DNA from 2 places in the Sphingobium sp. MI1205 genome. Region 1 is predicted to be linked to the other one. Evidence: riboswitches for the same ligand, from Rfam matches in the RefSeq annotation. Region 1 holds a riboswitch; the other holds the start of a gene.
The links. A riboswitch is a leader RNA that binds a small molecule or an ion and turns the genes downstream of it on or off. The one in region 1 is predicted to bind cobalamin.

Region 2: it holds a riboswitch for cobalamin, as region 1 does, so the genes downstream of both, K663_RS13560 (TonB-dependent receptor plug domain-containing protein) here and K663_RS18345 (HoxN/HupN/NixA family nickel/cobalt transporter) in region 1, are expected to answer to the same signal.

What each region holds. Positions count from the first base shown of each region.
Region 1 covers NZ_CP005189.1:392,771-400,449, forward strand. Annotated here, with positions in the region: gene fdhD (formate dehydrogenase accessory sulfurtransferase FdhD) at 1-352, opposite strand, end outside; gene K663_RS18340 (porin) at 477-1,892, opposite strand; cobalamin riboswitch at 2,050-2,293, shown strand; gene K663_RS18345 (HoxN/HupN/NixA family nickel/cobalt transporter) at 2,469-3,518, shown strand; gene cobW (cobalamin biosynthesis protein CobW) at 3,515-4,555, shown strand; gene cobN (cobaltochelatase subunit CobN) at 4,555-7,679, shown strand, end outside.
Region 2 covers NZ_CP005188.1:2,743,219-2,750,897, forward strand. Annotated here, with positions in the region: gene K663_RS13545 (ABC transporter ATP-binding protein) at 1-273, opposite strand, end outside; gene K663_RS13550 (FecCD family ABC transporter permease) at 267-1,262, opposite strand; gene K663_RS13555 (ABC transporter substrate-binding protein) at 1,301-2,146, shown strand; gene K663_RS13560 (TonB-dependent receptor plug domain-containing protein) at 2,183-4,021, opposite strand; cobalamin riboswitch at 4,193-4,431, opposite strand; gene mobA (molybdenum cofactor guanylyltransferase) at 4,498-5,031, shown strand; gene cobA (uroporphyrinogen-III C-methyltransferase) at 5,112-5,894, opposite strand; gene K663_RS13575 (nitrate reductase) at 5,881-7,679, opposite strand, start outside.

The sequences.
Region 1 (7,679 bases):
CCTGTTCCAGATTTTCGACGCCGCACAGGCCGCAGGAAGAATCCGACACGCGATGGCGTATCCGGCCCAGCAGCCCTTCGACACGGTCGGGGGGCAAAGTCGCGCGGGCGACGACCCCCTGGGCGGTCGTGTGAACATCGACCGTGAATGGCGCGTCCGCCGGACTGACCAGTCGTTCGGAAAGAGCAAAGCCAAGCACCAGTTCGGCAATGTCGCCCGGCGTCGCCATCAACACCGCATAGCCGACGCCATTGAATTCAATGGCAACCGGCACTTCATCGGCCAGTTCCCGTTCCTCCACCGAAAACGCGCCGCCGGACGCGATCCGGGTGAAGGAAAAGTTTGAGGGCATGGCCACGATCTACGCGCGCTGGAGGGGTGCTGCAATATGCAGCCAAGTCACCCCTTCACGCTATTGAAATGATCCAAGCCGGAGCGGCGCGACAAAACACCCGCCGCGCCGTTCCAGGCACCAATCAATAATTCCACTGCACCTGCGTACGGATGAGATTGCCTTCCGCGCGCCCGGCGCGGCGTTCATCCGCTTCGGCGCGCTTCATGCGGGCGTAGGCCAGCGTGATTTCGAGCGCCTTCCACGGCTGCCATTCGACGCCCAGTTCGAATTCGTCGGTCTCCAGGCGCGGCGCGCTGGTGGAGCCTTTCCAACCGCCACGATAATGTTGCCAGCGGGCGTAGGGGATCAGCGAGCCGATCGATTCCGTCGGGGCGCGGTACATCATCTGGACATAGCCGCCGCTGAGCTTTTTCGATTCCACAGACAGGCTGAGCGGATCATACTGTGGTCCCTTGCCCCAGTTCCATTCGGCCTGAATGCCGAAGGGCTGCGGATAGAGCATCGCGTGGATGCCGGCGCGGTTGTCGTCAACGGGTCCACCGACTGACCCGCTGCGCAGTTCAGGCTGGAAATCGTTCATCATCGCCGATCCGCCGATTTCGAACACCTGGCCAGCGAAAGCATCGCCCAGGCCGTCGAGTTCAATGGGCCATGTGGCGAAGGCGACCTTCATCAGGCCCTTATTCTGTTCCGTCCGGTTGATGCCCTGGCCGTTGAAAACGCCAAAGCCAAATGCGCCGTAATTCCCGAACAGCTTTTGCCCGTCATCCCCCAGCCGGTCCCAGATTTTCTGGACTGAAGGCGGGGTATAAAAGGCGATGACGCCCAGATCACGTTCGCCCGGAACCGCGCTGTTGATCCCGTCGCTGCGGTCGAGCGTCAGGCGGTTGGAGGAGGACTGCATATTTTCCCAGCCATAGGGCACCTTGGATTGGCCGAGGCGCAGGCGGAAGGTCTTGGCCTTGTCAAGGAACACATCGGCATAGGCGTCACGCAGCTGGGCGAAGCCTTCGCGGCGCTCGCTGCCTGCCTGATTACTCACGGCAGTCGCGAAGTCCGATTGCAGATAGAGCGAGACGCGGTCGGAAATATCGCCCTGAACCACAAGGCGCGCGCGGCGTAGAGAGAAGCTGCCGCGATCGGATATCGAGCTGTCATGGACCGACCGGAGGCGGGACTGGCCAGCGGGCGCCGTATCATCCCCGGACAGGAATGCGTTATAGCGCATCTGCGTGTAGCCGCGCAGCGACAGCCGTTCATACCAGGCCTTCGACTTGGGCGCTGGAGCAGTGGCCGCCTCTGGCGCGGCCGCAGGCGGCTGCGCGGGGGCGGTGGCAAGCGTGGCAGGAGCCGGTGTCGCCGGAGCAGCGGGAGCCGGAGCCGCAGCAGCGGTCTCAGGAGTCGCGCCCTTGTTTGCGGCAAGCGCACTCGTGAGCGCCTGAACCTGCGCCTTGAGTTCGTCGATCTGGCGCTGCAACGCTTCGTTGCTCTGCGCCTGCGCCACTTCCGGCATCAACGCCAGCAAGCTCACCATCATCGCCGCGCCACTCGCCCTTAAACCTTGCACTTGCTAAACTCCCTCATGTCTCTGTGCAGCGGGCCGCTATTTCATTTAGATGACGGATGCGTGACCGACGTGTGACTCTTTTATTTCAATTCCTTCCCGCTTCCCTTTGTCCCCCAAGCTCTCTATGGACGGCATTGATCGCGCCGGTGCCTCGCAAGGGGCTTAAAATGGGAATGCGGTGCGGATGCTTACGGCGTCCAAATCCGCGGCTGTCCCTGCAACTGTAAGCGGTGAGCGAGACGCATATCGACCTTCCGTGACGATCGGGGGTCAGCCACTGGGCCGGACGCTAAATCCTGCGAGGCCTGGGAAGGCCATGTGTCGAGCGATGACCCGCAAGCCAGGAGACCTGCCAGCGTCTGGTCGCTCTTGCTTTGGTCCAGGGGATGGCCGGGGCACGGTTTTCCGTCTGAGCGACGCGTGCGGCGGGAGCTGCACCGGCATGCGTGCCGGGCGCCGTTTGGGTGTCCGTCCGGCGCGTGCTGTCGGCCGCGATGCGGAGGTTCCCGTCAAGGTTCGCTGACGCCGACGGGAGACTGGTCTCCGATGGACATGAGTTTTGCGGCGCTGCGTGGTCGCGCCACGTGGATGTTCGCCGCCCTGATCGCCGCCAACCTGGCGCTATGGCTGTGGGCCGCGCTGATCTTCGCCGACAGCACGATGATGCTGGGCACGGCCCTGCTCGCCTGGAGCCTGGGGATGCGCCATGCGGTCGATGCCGACCATATCGCCGCCATCGACAATGTGACGCGCAAGTTGATGCAGGAAGGGCAAAGGCCGCTGACCGTGGGCCTGTGGTTCGCGGTCGGGCATAGCGGCATCGTCCTGATCGCGGCGGTGCTGATCGCCGTGGCGGCAAGCGCGCTGAGCCGGGTGGAGGCGGTAGGCGAAGTGGGCGGCACGATCGCCACGATCATCTCCGCCACATTCCTGTTCGCGATCGCGGCGATGAACCTCATCATCCTGCGATCCGTCCTCAAGACCTTCAACCATGTTCGCAGCGGCGGTGCCTATGTCGATGAGGATATGGACATATTGCTGGGCAATCGCGGGTTTCTGGCACGCATTTTCAAACCGCTGTTCCGGCTTGTCACGCGCAGCTGGCACATGGCTCCGTTGGGTTTCCTGTTCGGACTGGGGTTCGACACCGCCACGGAAGTCGCGATCCTCGGCCTGTCGGCGGGGCAGGCTGCGAGCGGGCTTTCAATCGCGACGGTCCTTATCTTCCCCCTGCTCTTCGCGGCGGGCATGGCGTTGATCGACACGGCGGACGGGGCACTGATGATGGGCGCCTATCAATGGGCGTTCGTGAAGCCGATCCGTAAGCTCTACTACAACATCACCATCACGCTGGTGTCCGCGCTGGTCGCCATCGTCATCGGCGGGATCGAAGCGGCGGCGCTGCTGGGCGACAAACTGGGCCTGACCGGCGGCGTCTGGTCGATCGCCGCCAATCTTGGCGAACATTTCAACAGCCTGGGCTTCTTCATCATCGGCCTGTTCGCCGCCTGCTGGCTGGTGAGTTGGGCCATCTACCGCTGGAAACGCTTCGACGAGATCGAAGTGCTCCTCGCCAAACAAGGACAATCCATATGAGCAAGGTTCCCGCCACCGTCATCACCGGCTTTCTGGGCGCTGGAAAGACGACGCTGATCCGCCACCTGATAGAAAATGCAGGGGGTCGCCGCCTTGCCCTCATCATCAACGAGTTCGGCGATGTCGGCGTCGATGGCGCGCTGGTTAAGGGGTGCGGCGACGAGGCGTGCCCGGACGAGGACATCATCGAACTGGCCAATGGCTGCATCTGCTGCACCGTCGCGGACGATTTCCTGCCCACCATGCAGCGGCTGCTGGACCGGGATGTGCCGCCCGATCACATCATCATCGAAACCTCCGGGCTTGCCCTGCCAAAGCCGCTGGTCAAGGCGTTCCAATGGCCCGGCATCCGCACCCGCGCCACCGTGGACGGCGTGATCGCCCTGATCGACGCAGACGCGCTGGCGGCGGGCCGCTTCGCCCATGACGAGGACGCGCTGGCCGCCGCGCGCGCGGCCGATCCGACGCTGGACCATGACAGTCCGATCGAGGAGCTGTTCGAGGACCAGCTGGCCTGCGCGGACCTGGTGCTGCTGAACAAGACCGACCTGGTGGAACCCGGCAGGCTGGCGGAGCTGGAAACCTCTCTGGTTACCGAGATCCGCCCCGGCGTGCGCATATTGCGCACCGCGCGCGGGGAGATCGACCCGGCTGTCCTGCTGGGCCTGGACGCAGGCGTGGAGGATCAGATCGACGCCCGCCCATCGCATCATGACGATGAGGAAGATCATGACCATGAGGATTTCGACAGTTTCGTCCTGGAGCTTGGCGAACTGGGCAATCCCGCACCACTGCTGGCGGCGCTGGAACAGGCGATCGCCGCGCATGACATATTGCGGATCAAGGGCTTCGTCGCGGTTGCGGGACGCCCGGCCCGGCTGCTGATCCAGGCGGTCGGCCCGCGCATCCAGCATCATTATGACCGCCACTGGCAGGCGCAGGAACAGCGCGGTTCCCGCCTGGTGGTGATCGGTCAGGCCGGGATGGACCGCGCCGCGATCGCGGCCATGCTCAGGCAGCAACCGGTCGCCGCCTGATGCACCTGCTGACCGCCACGCCCGGCACCGTTTCCAACGGCGAGGAAGCGATCGACCTTGGCCAGAGTCCGGGCGACATCGTGCTGCTGACTGTGGCCGACAGCGACCTTGCCTGCTTTGCCAACGCCGCCGCGACATTGGGGCCGAACGCGCCCACCGTGCGTCTGGCGAACCTGTTGCAACTCAAGCATCCCTATTCGGTCGATCTCTATGTCGAAAAGGTGATCGCCCACGCCAAATTCGTCTGCGTAGTCCTGTTGGGCGGTAAGAGCTACTGGCCATATGGCATTGAGGAAATTGCCAATATTGCACGGGAAAAGAGCATCGCCTTTGCCGCCATAGCAGATGGCCGGGAGGACGATCCCGACCTGCGCTCTGCGTCCACCCTGCCACCCGACATGTGCGACCGGCTGCGCGACTATCTGCGGCAGGGCGGCATTGCCAACGCGACCGCCTTCCTCAAGACAGCCGCGCGGGTCGCGGGCTTTGACGCCGGGGCACCGGACGCGCCTGTTCCCGTCGCGGACGCCGGGCTTTACCGGCCGGGCGTCGAGCGACCGACACTGGATCAGGTGAAGGAAGGGTGGCTCGCCGGTCGGCCCACCGCCCTCTTCCTCTTCTACCGCGCGCTGCTGATCGCCGGCACGCTCGACGCGGTGGACGCGATGATTGCGGGGCTGGAGCAGGCGGGGTTGAATGTCCTGCCAGTCCATGTCCGGGCGCTGCGCGAGCCGTTCGTCCGGGACTATCTGCACAATCTGATGGACGGGACGCCGCCTGACGTCATCCTGAACGCCACCGCCTTTGCCGCCTCCGCGCCGGGCGATCCGCGTACGCTCTCCATCCTGGAGCGAGCGGACTGCCTCATTCTCCAGACCCTGTTCGCCAGCGCGGAGCAGAGCGTGTGGGGGGCGAGCGCACGCGGGCTTGGCCCGCGCGACCTTGCCATGCATGTTGCCCTTCCCGAGGTGGACGGGCGGCTGTTCACCCGAGCCGTTGCGTTCAAGGCCGCTGCCCGGTTCGATGCCCGGACCGAATGCAGCATCGTCGTGCCGCATGTGATGGCAGATCGTGTCAGCTTCGTTGCACAATTGACTGCTTCATGGGCACAATTACGCCGCACGCCTGTCCATGACCGCCGCGTCGCCCTGGTCCTGGCCAACTATCCCAACAAGAATGGCCGGATCGGCAATGGCGTTGGATTGGATACGCCGGAAAGCGCCGCCGCCATATTGGGCGCGCTGACGGACGCGGGCTATGCGACGGGCGATGCGCCGCGTGACGGCGCTGCGCTGATGCAGGTGATGACCGGTGGCGTCACCAATGCCTGCCCCGGTCGCGCGGCGGAAGTCATGCTGCCGCTTGGGCAATATGAGGCGGCGTTCATGCGATTGCCGGAGGGGGTGCGGCAGGCCGTGACCAATCGCTGGGGTGATCCGGCTTCCGATCCCTTCATGCGGGACGGGGCATTCCACCTGCCGGTCCATCGCTTTGGCAAGATCGCGGTCGCGGTCCAGCCCTCTCGCGGCTACAATATCGATCCCAAGAGCAGCTATCACGACCCCGCCCTGCCGCCGCCGCACGGCTATCTGGCCTTTCACATCTGGCTGGCGCAGGAATTTCGCGCCCATGCGGTGATCCATGCGGGAAAGCACGGCAATCTGGAATGGCTGCCGGGCAAGGCCATCGCGCTGTCTGCCGATTGCTTTCCCGAAATCTGCGCCGGTCCCATTCCGCAAATCTATCCCTTCATCGTCAACGATCCGGGCGAAGGGACGCAGGCGAAGCGGCGCATCGGGGCCTGCATCATCGATCATCTGACGCCGCCGCTGACCCGCGCCGAAACCTATGGGCCGCTCAAGGAGCTGGAGGCGCTGGTCGATGAATATTATCTGGCGGCGGGAATGGACCCGCGCCGTCTAGAAACGCTGCGCCGCGATATATTGGCGCTGGCCGCGTCACAGGGGCTGGACAAGGATGCAGGCGCGCAAGGCAGTGGAGACGATGCCTTAGCAGCGATTGACAACTATTTGTGTGAATTGAAGGAAATGCAGATCCGGGATGGCCTGCATATCTTTACGCGATCACCCGAGGGGCCGCTGCGCCGTGACCTGCTGATCGCACTGGCCCGCTGTCCACGGGGGATGGATCAGGATGGCCAGCTGTCGCTGCTGCGCGCGCTGGCGGACGATCTGGCGCTGGACTTCGATCCGCTGGACTGCACGATGGGCGCGCCCTGGGCAGGGCCGCGCCCCGCGCCGCTGCACCCCCTTGACCCTGCGCCATGGCGCACGACCGGCGACACGGTGGAGCGGCTTGAGCTGTACGCCATCCACCTGCTCGACAGCGAAGCCGAAGCGCCAGGCCCCCGAAGCGCGGCGGTTTTGCGGGCGATGGCGCAAGACCTTGGCCCACGGATCGACGCCTGCGGAGACGCGGAAAAGGCCGCGCTGCTGAACGCGCTGGACGGCCATTTCGTCCTGCCCGGCCCTTCCGGCGCGCCGACCCGCGGCCGCCCCGATGTACTGCCGACCGGGCGCAATTTCTATTCGGTGGACACCCGCGCCGTGCCGACGGTCGCCGCCTGGAACCTGGGCCAGCGATCCGCCGAGTTGATCGTGCAGGATTATCTTCAGCGCGAGGGCGACTATCCCCGCGCGATTGCCCTGTCCGCATGGGGCACGGCCAATATGCGCACGGGCGGAGACGACATTGCGCAGGCGCTGGCGCTGATGGGTGTGCGGCCACGCTGGGACTGGGCATCGGGGCGCGTCATCGGCTTTGAGGTCATGAAGATCGCGGAGCTCAATCGCCCGCGCGTCGATGTGACCTTTCGCGTGTCGGGCTTTTTCCGGGACGCTTTTCCTGAACAGATCGACCTGATCGACAGCGCCGCGCGCGCGGTCATGGCGCTGGACGAACCGGACGAGGACAATCCCGCCGCCGCCCGGCATCGCACGGAAGCTGCTGCCCTGATGGCGGAGGGCGCGTCCCGAAAGGCGGCGGAGCGCCGCGCGGGAAGCCGCGTCTTCGGATCGCAGCCCGGCGCCTATGGCGCGGGGCTTCAGGCGATGATCGACGAGCGGCTGTGGCATGATCGCGCCGACCTGGCCAACATCTATCT
Region 2 (7,679 bases), on a different replicon from region 1:
CGGCCAATGCAGCGTCTGGCCCTGCGGCAGATAGGCTACCCGACGCGCCACATCCTTGCGACTGAGGCTGGCGATCGGACTCTCATCAATCCAGACCTCGCCGCTTTTCGCACGGACAAGGCCCAGCAGGGCACGGATCAGCGTCGATTTGCCCGCGCCATTGGGACCGATGATGCCGACCAGCTGGCCCGGCTCCAGCGTCATGGTAACGGCGGTTACGGCGGCATGACGCCCAAGGCGGACGGACAGGCTTTCGGCCCGGATGGTCACCATAGCCGCCGCTCCCGCATCAGGTGGACCAGAAAGACCGGCACGCCAAGCAACGCGGTGAGCACGCCGAGCTTCAATTCGCTGCTGGTCGGGATCAGCCGGACACCAATGTCGGCGAAGGTGAGCAGCGCCGCCCCCCCGAGCAGCGAAGGGAGCAGGATCGCCGAAGGCGAACGGTCGGTCAGCGGACGAACCAGATGCGGCACGATCAGGCCGACGAAACCGATCGCGCCGGAAACCGCAACCGCCCCACCCACGCCGATGGCGACGCCCAGCATGATGCGCAGCCGCGCCTTGCCAAGGTCAGCGCCCAGCGCCTGCGCGCCCTCCTCGCCCAGCGTCAGCGCATCGAGCGTGCGGCCATCGGCGAACAGGAGCGCGCCACCGATGAGGACGCAGGGCAGCGCGATCCAAACATGGGCATAGCTGCGGTTTTCAAGGCTGCCCATCAACCAGCTCATAATCTCCATCGCCGCGAACGGGTTAGGTGAGAGGTTGAGCGACAGGCTGATACCAGCCCCCGCCAGCGTGGCGACGGCGATACCCGCGAGGATCAGCGTCAGCGGGCTTTCAGATGGCCCCGCGAGCAGGAAAAGCGCGGTGATCGCCATCAGGCTGGTGGCGATTGCCATGATAGGCAATATGGCCGGGTGCATCTGCGCCAGACCGAAATATATGGCGCAGACAGCGCCCAGCGCGGCGGCATTGGATGCACCAAGGACCGAGGGCTCGGCCAGCGGGTTGCGCAGATAACCCTGCAGGGCGGCCCCAGCCAGCCCGAGCATCGCGCCGACGATGACGCCCAGCAGCATACGCGGCATGCGCAGATCGACAAGAATCGCGCGAGCAACCTCGTCGCCGCCGCCCGTGAGGACCGCAAAAATGCGCGTGGCGCTGAGCGGAACCGCGCCTAGCGTGATCGATCCCAGCGCGGCGAAAATGGTCAGTGCGGCCAGAATAGGGATCAGCATCGGGTGACGGTGCAGGCTCATGGCTTGCGTCCCGGCTGTTGCTTGATAAGGCCCGTTTCATGCGCGGAAAAATGGTGATCGCGGCGCTCTGTGCGCTTGGCTTGACGGGAGCGGCATCCCCCGCTCCCCGGCGAATCGTGTCGCTCAACACCTGCGCCGATCAATATGTGCTGGCGCTCGCCGATCCCGAACAGATCGCGGCGCTCAGTCCCTATGGACATGATCCGGAACTGTCGGCCGCCGTGGCGCGGGCACGCAAGTTTCGCGTCCTTCGGCGTCCCGCGGAGGAAGTGCTGGCGATCCGGCCCGACCTGTTGATCGGCTTTCCCGATGGCGCTGGCGGCGTCGTAGGTGCGCCGTCGGGGCAATGGCGCAGGCTGGGCCTGCCGAGCGCGGACAGTTTCGCGACCATACGGGCGCAAATCCGCGAGGTGGCGACCGCCGTGGGTCATCCCGAGCGCGGCGAAACCCTTATCCGCGCCATGGAGCGCGACCTTGCCGCCCTGCCCCCCGTCCCGCGCGGCGGCGTGGCTGCCTATTACCAGCGGCGCGGGTACATGACCGGTACGGGCACGCTGGTCGATGAGTTGATCCGCCGCGCCGGGCTGACCAATCTTGCCGCCAGGCTGGGCAAGCCAGCGCTGGCCCAGGTGCCGCTGGAGCAGATGATCGCGGCCAGACCAGACTGGCTGATCGTGGAAAGCGGCAGCGAGAAGATCGTCGATCAAGGGACGGAGATGCTGCACCATCCCGCCCTGCGCTCGATCCCACGCATCCGCCTGCCGCAGGCGTGGACGGTGTGCGGCGGGCCTGCCTATGTGAAGGCGGCACGCAGCATCGTGGCGCAGCTTCGCGACGCCAGGCACAGGGCCAAGGCGCAGGTCAACGCTACGCCCGGACGCTGAGGGGCAAAGGCTCACGCCCGCCCCTCTCGCCAGACTTTAGAAACGAACACGCACGCCGCCATAGGCCGAACGCCCATAAGTGTTGTAACCATAGACGGTCGCGTATTCCTCATCGAACAGATTGTCGATGCGGCCATAGATTTCGAGACTGCCGGTAATGGGCAAGGATGCGCGCACGCCCAGCAGCGCATAGCCATCAAGTGACTGCGTGTTGGCGGCGTCGTTGAAGCTGTCGCCCACCATCGTCAGGGTCGCTCCGGCTGACAGGCCAAAAGTCCATATGTAGTCAGCCGAAACGCTGACAGCGTCCTTGGCGCGGCGGGGCAGCAGCTTTCCTTCGTTGATGCCGCCTTCGGAGCGATCCACCGCATCGACATAGCTGTATGCTGCGGTGACCGTAAGCGCATCGACCGGCTTCAGCGTCACGGCCGCCTCGATACCCTCGGCGCGGGTGCGGGTGAGGTTGATATATTGCCCGAACGGCGGGATGACGCCGTCGAAATAGATCTGGTCGCGCGTGTCGCGGCGGAAAGCGGTGACGGAAAACAACGCGCGCCCTCCGTCCAGGCTCTGGTCAAAGCCGATATCATAGCTCTTCGACCTTTCAGGCTGCAAAGCGGGGTTGCCGTTGAAGCCATCGTAAAGCTGATAGAGCGAGGGAGCCTTGAAACCCTCGCCGTAGCTGGCGCGGATATTGGTCGCGCCGTCATTGGGGGTGTAGTTGGCGTTCGCGCCTAAGGTGGTCGCGCCGCCAAACTGGCTATGGTCATCATGACGCACGCCGCCAGTCAGCGACAGCCCGATAAAGGGCTTGACGACGGCAAGGGCGAAGACGCTGTCGATGTTCGCCTTCGCGCCTCCCGATCCAAAGCCGTAAAAGTCGTAATCCGGGCTCTCATGCTCATAGCCGAACACCAGCTTCGCCTGATCGAAGGGCTGGTAGACGCCTTCATACTCGAAACGCAGATTGGTGCCCGAATAACCATAGTCCCCGAAGGACGAGAAATAGTCGCGGTCGTTGCGGAACCAGGTGACCGCCGCCCTCTGCGTCAGCTTGCCGTCAAGCAGGGCAAGGTTAAGGCCCGCATAGCCGATATATTGGTTCAGCTTGCTGCTGTCCGTGGACTCCATCGGCTCGGCGAAGAAAATATCGGTGTCGAGGTCGGCGTGGATATAATAGCCGCGCAGGTCGAGGCTCAGATTATCGGCCAAGCTAAACTTCAGCTTGGCGTGGGCGGCGATATTTTCATAGCCATCCTTTTCCGTGCCACCCTGCGCAGCCGAAATGCCGTCGGTGCGGAACCATACGGCCCCCGCGCTTCCCGACACGATGCCGCTACTGCCCGAAACGTCCGCCTTTGCATTCACCGTATCGGCATAGCCGTAATCCACCGAGGCGGACCCGCCAAAGCCATCGCCTGGTTCTCCGGTCATGATGTTGACGACGCCGCCGATTGCCTGGCTGCCATAAACGACCGAGTTGGAACCCCGCAGTATCTCGATCCGCCGGATATTGCCCGTCAGCAGATTGCCGAAATCATAAGCGTCGCCAATGCCGCTGGGATCGTTGATCTTGACGCCATCCAACAGCACCAGCGTCTGCGTCGTTTCAGCGCCCCGGATTGAAATGCCGGTCACTCCGCCAACAGCATCAGCGCGATTGAAGCGAATGCCGGGCGTGGTCGCGATCAGGTCCGCCACGCTGACATTCTGGCGCGTCTCGATGGTCTGCGCATCAATGACGGAAACCGCCTGACCGACTTCATCCCGCGGCTGTTCAATGCCAAGCGCGGTGACCACGATGCTGTCCGACTGTTCCGCGAGTGCGGGCGTGGCAGCCAGCAGCGCCACGAGCGATATTCCGATTTTCAACATTATATTGTCTTCCCTGAGCGTCACGCGACTTCAGGCAGGAGCATCCGCGCAAACGGTCGGCATGCGGGAAGGACAGACGCCAGTGTCCCGCCCCGCGCACCGATGCGGCTCCCGCCGCTGCGTCGCTCAGACGGAAAACACCGTGCCCGGGCCGATCCCTGGGCCCAAGGCAAGAGCGACCATGCGCCGGCAGGTCTCCTGGCTCGCGGGTCAAGGCAGCGATGCACAAGCCTTCCCGGGCTGACGCCCAGTGGCTGGTCCCTTCGCCTTCCCCTTTCGAAAGCGCAGGTCCCCCGTGCATCGCGCTCGCCGCTTACAGTTGCAGGGACAGCCGCGGAGTTGGATGGGCAAGCCATCCGCACCGCATTCCCTTTCAAGCCCAAATGGGCACCGGCGCGATCTTCTTCATGTCAACGGTTGCCCGCTCACGCGGCGCGCCATAGGGGAAAGACAGGGTTCTGCCAAGGAGTGGTTGGATGCGATTGCTGGGCGCAGTGCTTGCCGGAGGACGATCCAGCCGGTTCGGAAGCGACAAGGCGGCGGCCCTTCTGCCAGACGGGCGCACGCTGCTGGATCATGCCGTGGCGGCGATAACTCCGCACGTGGAAGCTGTCGTCGTCTGCGGGCGGGATATCGAAGGCATGACATGCCTTGCCGACCGGCCAGCGCCTGACATGGGGCCACTGGGCGGGCTGAACGCGGCGCTGCATCATGCGGCCGAACAGGGGTTTGACGCGGTGCTGACCACCGGGTGCGACATGCCGGTCTATCCGGTGGCACTGGCCGAAGCGCTGGTCGGCGATTGTGCGGCGGTGCTCAAGGGTCAGCAACTGGCGGGCTTCTGGCCTGCATCCCTCGCAGTCGGGATGGACGCACATCTGGCAGAGGACAACAACCGGTCCATATATGGTTGGCTGGACCGGATCGGCGCCCGCATTGTCGATCGGACGGATATTGTGCTGCCCAATATCAACCGGCAGGAAGATCTGAACAGGTTGGGCAATGTCTGAGCTTGTCGATGCCCCTCACCTTCCTTCCAACTAAGGCAGAGGCATCGACAAGCTCAAGGAGAAGACATGGAGGCAGGGCCTCAGACCTGAAGGGCGACGCTCGCGGCGACATCCACAGGCATGGCCGTGCCCGCCACGGCTTCACCAATCAAAAGCAGGGTCGGGTCTTCATCGCTGATGGTCGCCACCAGAAAGGCGAGCGCGGAAAGCTTGCCCCGGATGAGGCGTTCGGTGGGCAGCGAGACGTTGACCGCAACCATCACCGGCGTTTCCGGATCGCGGCCAGCAGCGATAAGCTGCCGGCTGATCTCTCCGGCGGCGGCGCGGCCCATATAGATGCCAAGCGTGCCGCCGGGGCGCGCGAGCGCTTCCCAGTCCAGCTTGAGCGGCTCGCCTGCCTTCAGATGCGCCGTCACCAGCGTCAGCCCGCGCGCGACGCCGCGCAGGGTGAGCGAGGCGCTGCCGCTCGCAGCAGCAGCACTGGCGGTGGTGATGCCCGGACAGATGCGAAAACGGACGCCGTCCGCGGCCAGATGCTCCATCTCCTCGGCGGAGCGGCCAAAGATCGATGGATCGCCGCCCTTGAGGCGCACGACACGCTTTCCAGCCTTCGCGGCGGCGAGCAGCAGATCGTTGATGCTTTCCTGCGCCTTGCTATGGCGGCCAGAACGCTTGCCGACGCTGATGCGTTCAACGCTAGCAGGGATGAGATCAAGGACGCCGGGACCGACGAGCGCGTCATAAAAGACGACATCTGCCGCGGCGATCAGCTTTTCGGCCTTGCGGGTGAGAAGGTCGGGATCGCCGGGGCCAGCGCCCACCAGCCAGACCTCACCGGGGGCAATCAGTTCATTCTGCTGCATGGAGGGCCTCCTGCGGGATTTGGGCAAGGATGTTGGCGAGTGCGGGCCGGCAGGAGCCGCAATTGGTTCCTGCGCCGATCGCCTTGCCGATGGCGGGCACATCGACCAGGCTCTGCTCGCGAATGGCGGTCATGATCTGGTTGAGGCCGATATCGAAGCAGACGCAGATCGTCGCGCCCTTGTCCGGCTGGCTGCCCGGCCCGCGCGCCGCGAGCACCGAACCGCCCACGCCGTCGGCCTCCAGTTGCCGGATCAGCCAGTCGCGCGAGGGCAGCAAGCCGGTACGCGTCACGAACAGCACGCCGCACAGCTTGCCCTCGCTGATGGTCGCGATCCGGCGGGTGCCGCGCGATGCGTCCATCGCCTCGACCCGGTCGCCGTTGGGCAGGAAAGCCTCCAGCCGCGCCGGATCGCCATTGCCCGCCACCTCGTAAAGGGCGCCACCGGGCACGCTGATCTTCGTCGCCCACAGGCAGGGCAGCTTCACCGGCTCCGATCCGCGCAGGATCAGAAAACCCTTCCATTCGGTCGCGACCTTCTCGACGCTGGCCGGGGTCGATTTGAAGCCCGGCTGGCCCGAATGAGGATCGACGAGGGGCCGGGGCAGCAGGCCGGTGCGGCCGCCGCTCGACATCTGGTCGGTCCAGTGGATCGGCGTGAAGATTTCGCCCGGGCGCTGGCCATCGCTGATCGCGACGCGGAAGATGCTGTTGCCCTGCGCGGTCTGGACGCGCGCCAGATCGCGATCGACGATGCCCAGTTCGTCGGCGTCGCGCGGATGGATTTCCACCAGCGGCTCCTCGCGGTGACGCGCCAGCTTGGGCGAGAGGCCAGTGCGGCTCATCGTGTGCCACTGGTCGCGATAGCGCCCGGTGTTGAGCGTCATTGGCCACTGCTTCAGTGGCTCCTGAATATCCATCTGCTTCGTCAGGACGAACCGCGCCTTGCCGTCGGGCGTCGAAAAATGCCCATCCGAAAACGGCCTTTCTTCACCCCAGCGAAACGGCTCCATCGCCTCGTAGGCATCGTTGCCGATGGTCGCATAGCTGCGCAAGTTAAGCACACGCTGGCCGTCATTCTGATAGGCGGTCAGGCGCGCATGCTCGCGCCAGATGTCCGCGGGCCGGTCATAGGCGAAGGCGTTGCGCCAACCCATGCGGCGGGCAACTTCGGTGACGATCCACCAGTCGGGCCTGGCCTCGCCGGGCAAGTCCAGGAAGGGACGCTGGCGGCTGATGGTCCGGTCCGAATTGGTGACGGTGCCGTCCTTCTCCCCCCAGCCAGCAGCGGGCAGGCGCACATCGGCATGAACGCTGGTGTCGGTGTCGGCCATGATGTCGGACACGGCGAGGAAGGGCACGCTCTCCAGCGCCTCGCGCACACTATTGGCATCGGGCAGCGAGACGGCGGGGTTGGTCGCCATCACCCAGAGCGCCTTGACCCGGCCTTCATTGATCGCGCGGAAGAGATCGACGGCTTTCAGGCCCGGCTTGGTCGCCATGCGCGGCGCAGCCCAGAAGCGGCCTACCCGCTCCACATTTTCGGGCGCGAAGTCCATGTGGCTGGCCAGCGTCGAGGCAAGCCCGCCGACTTCGCGGCCACCCATGGCGTTGGGCTGGCCGGTGATCGAGAATGGCGCGGCTCCCGGCTTGCCGATGCGGCCGGTGGCGAGATGGACGTTGATGATTGCGTTCACCTGATCGGTGCCGCGGATCGACTGGTTGATGCCCTGGCTGAACATGGTGACGGTGCGCGGGGTCGCGGCGAACAGCTTGAAGAACTGTT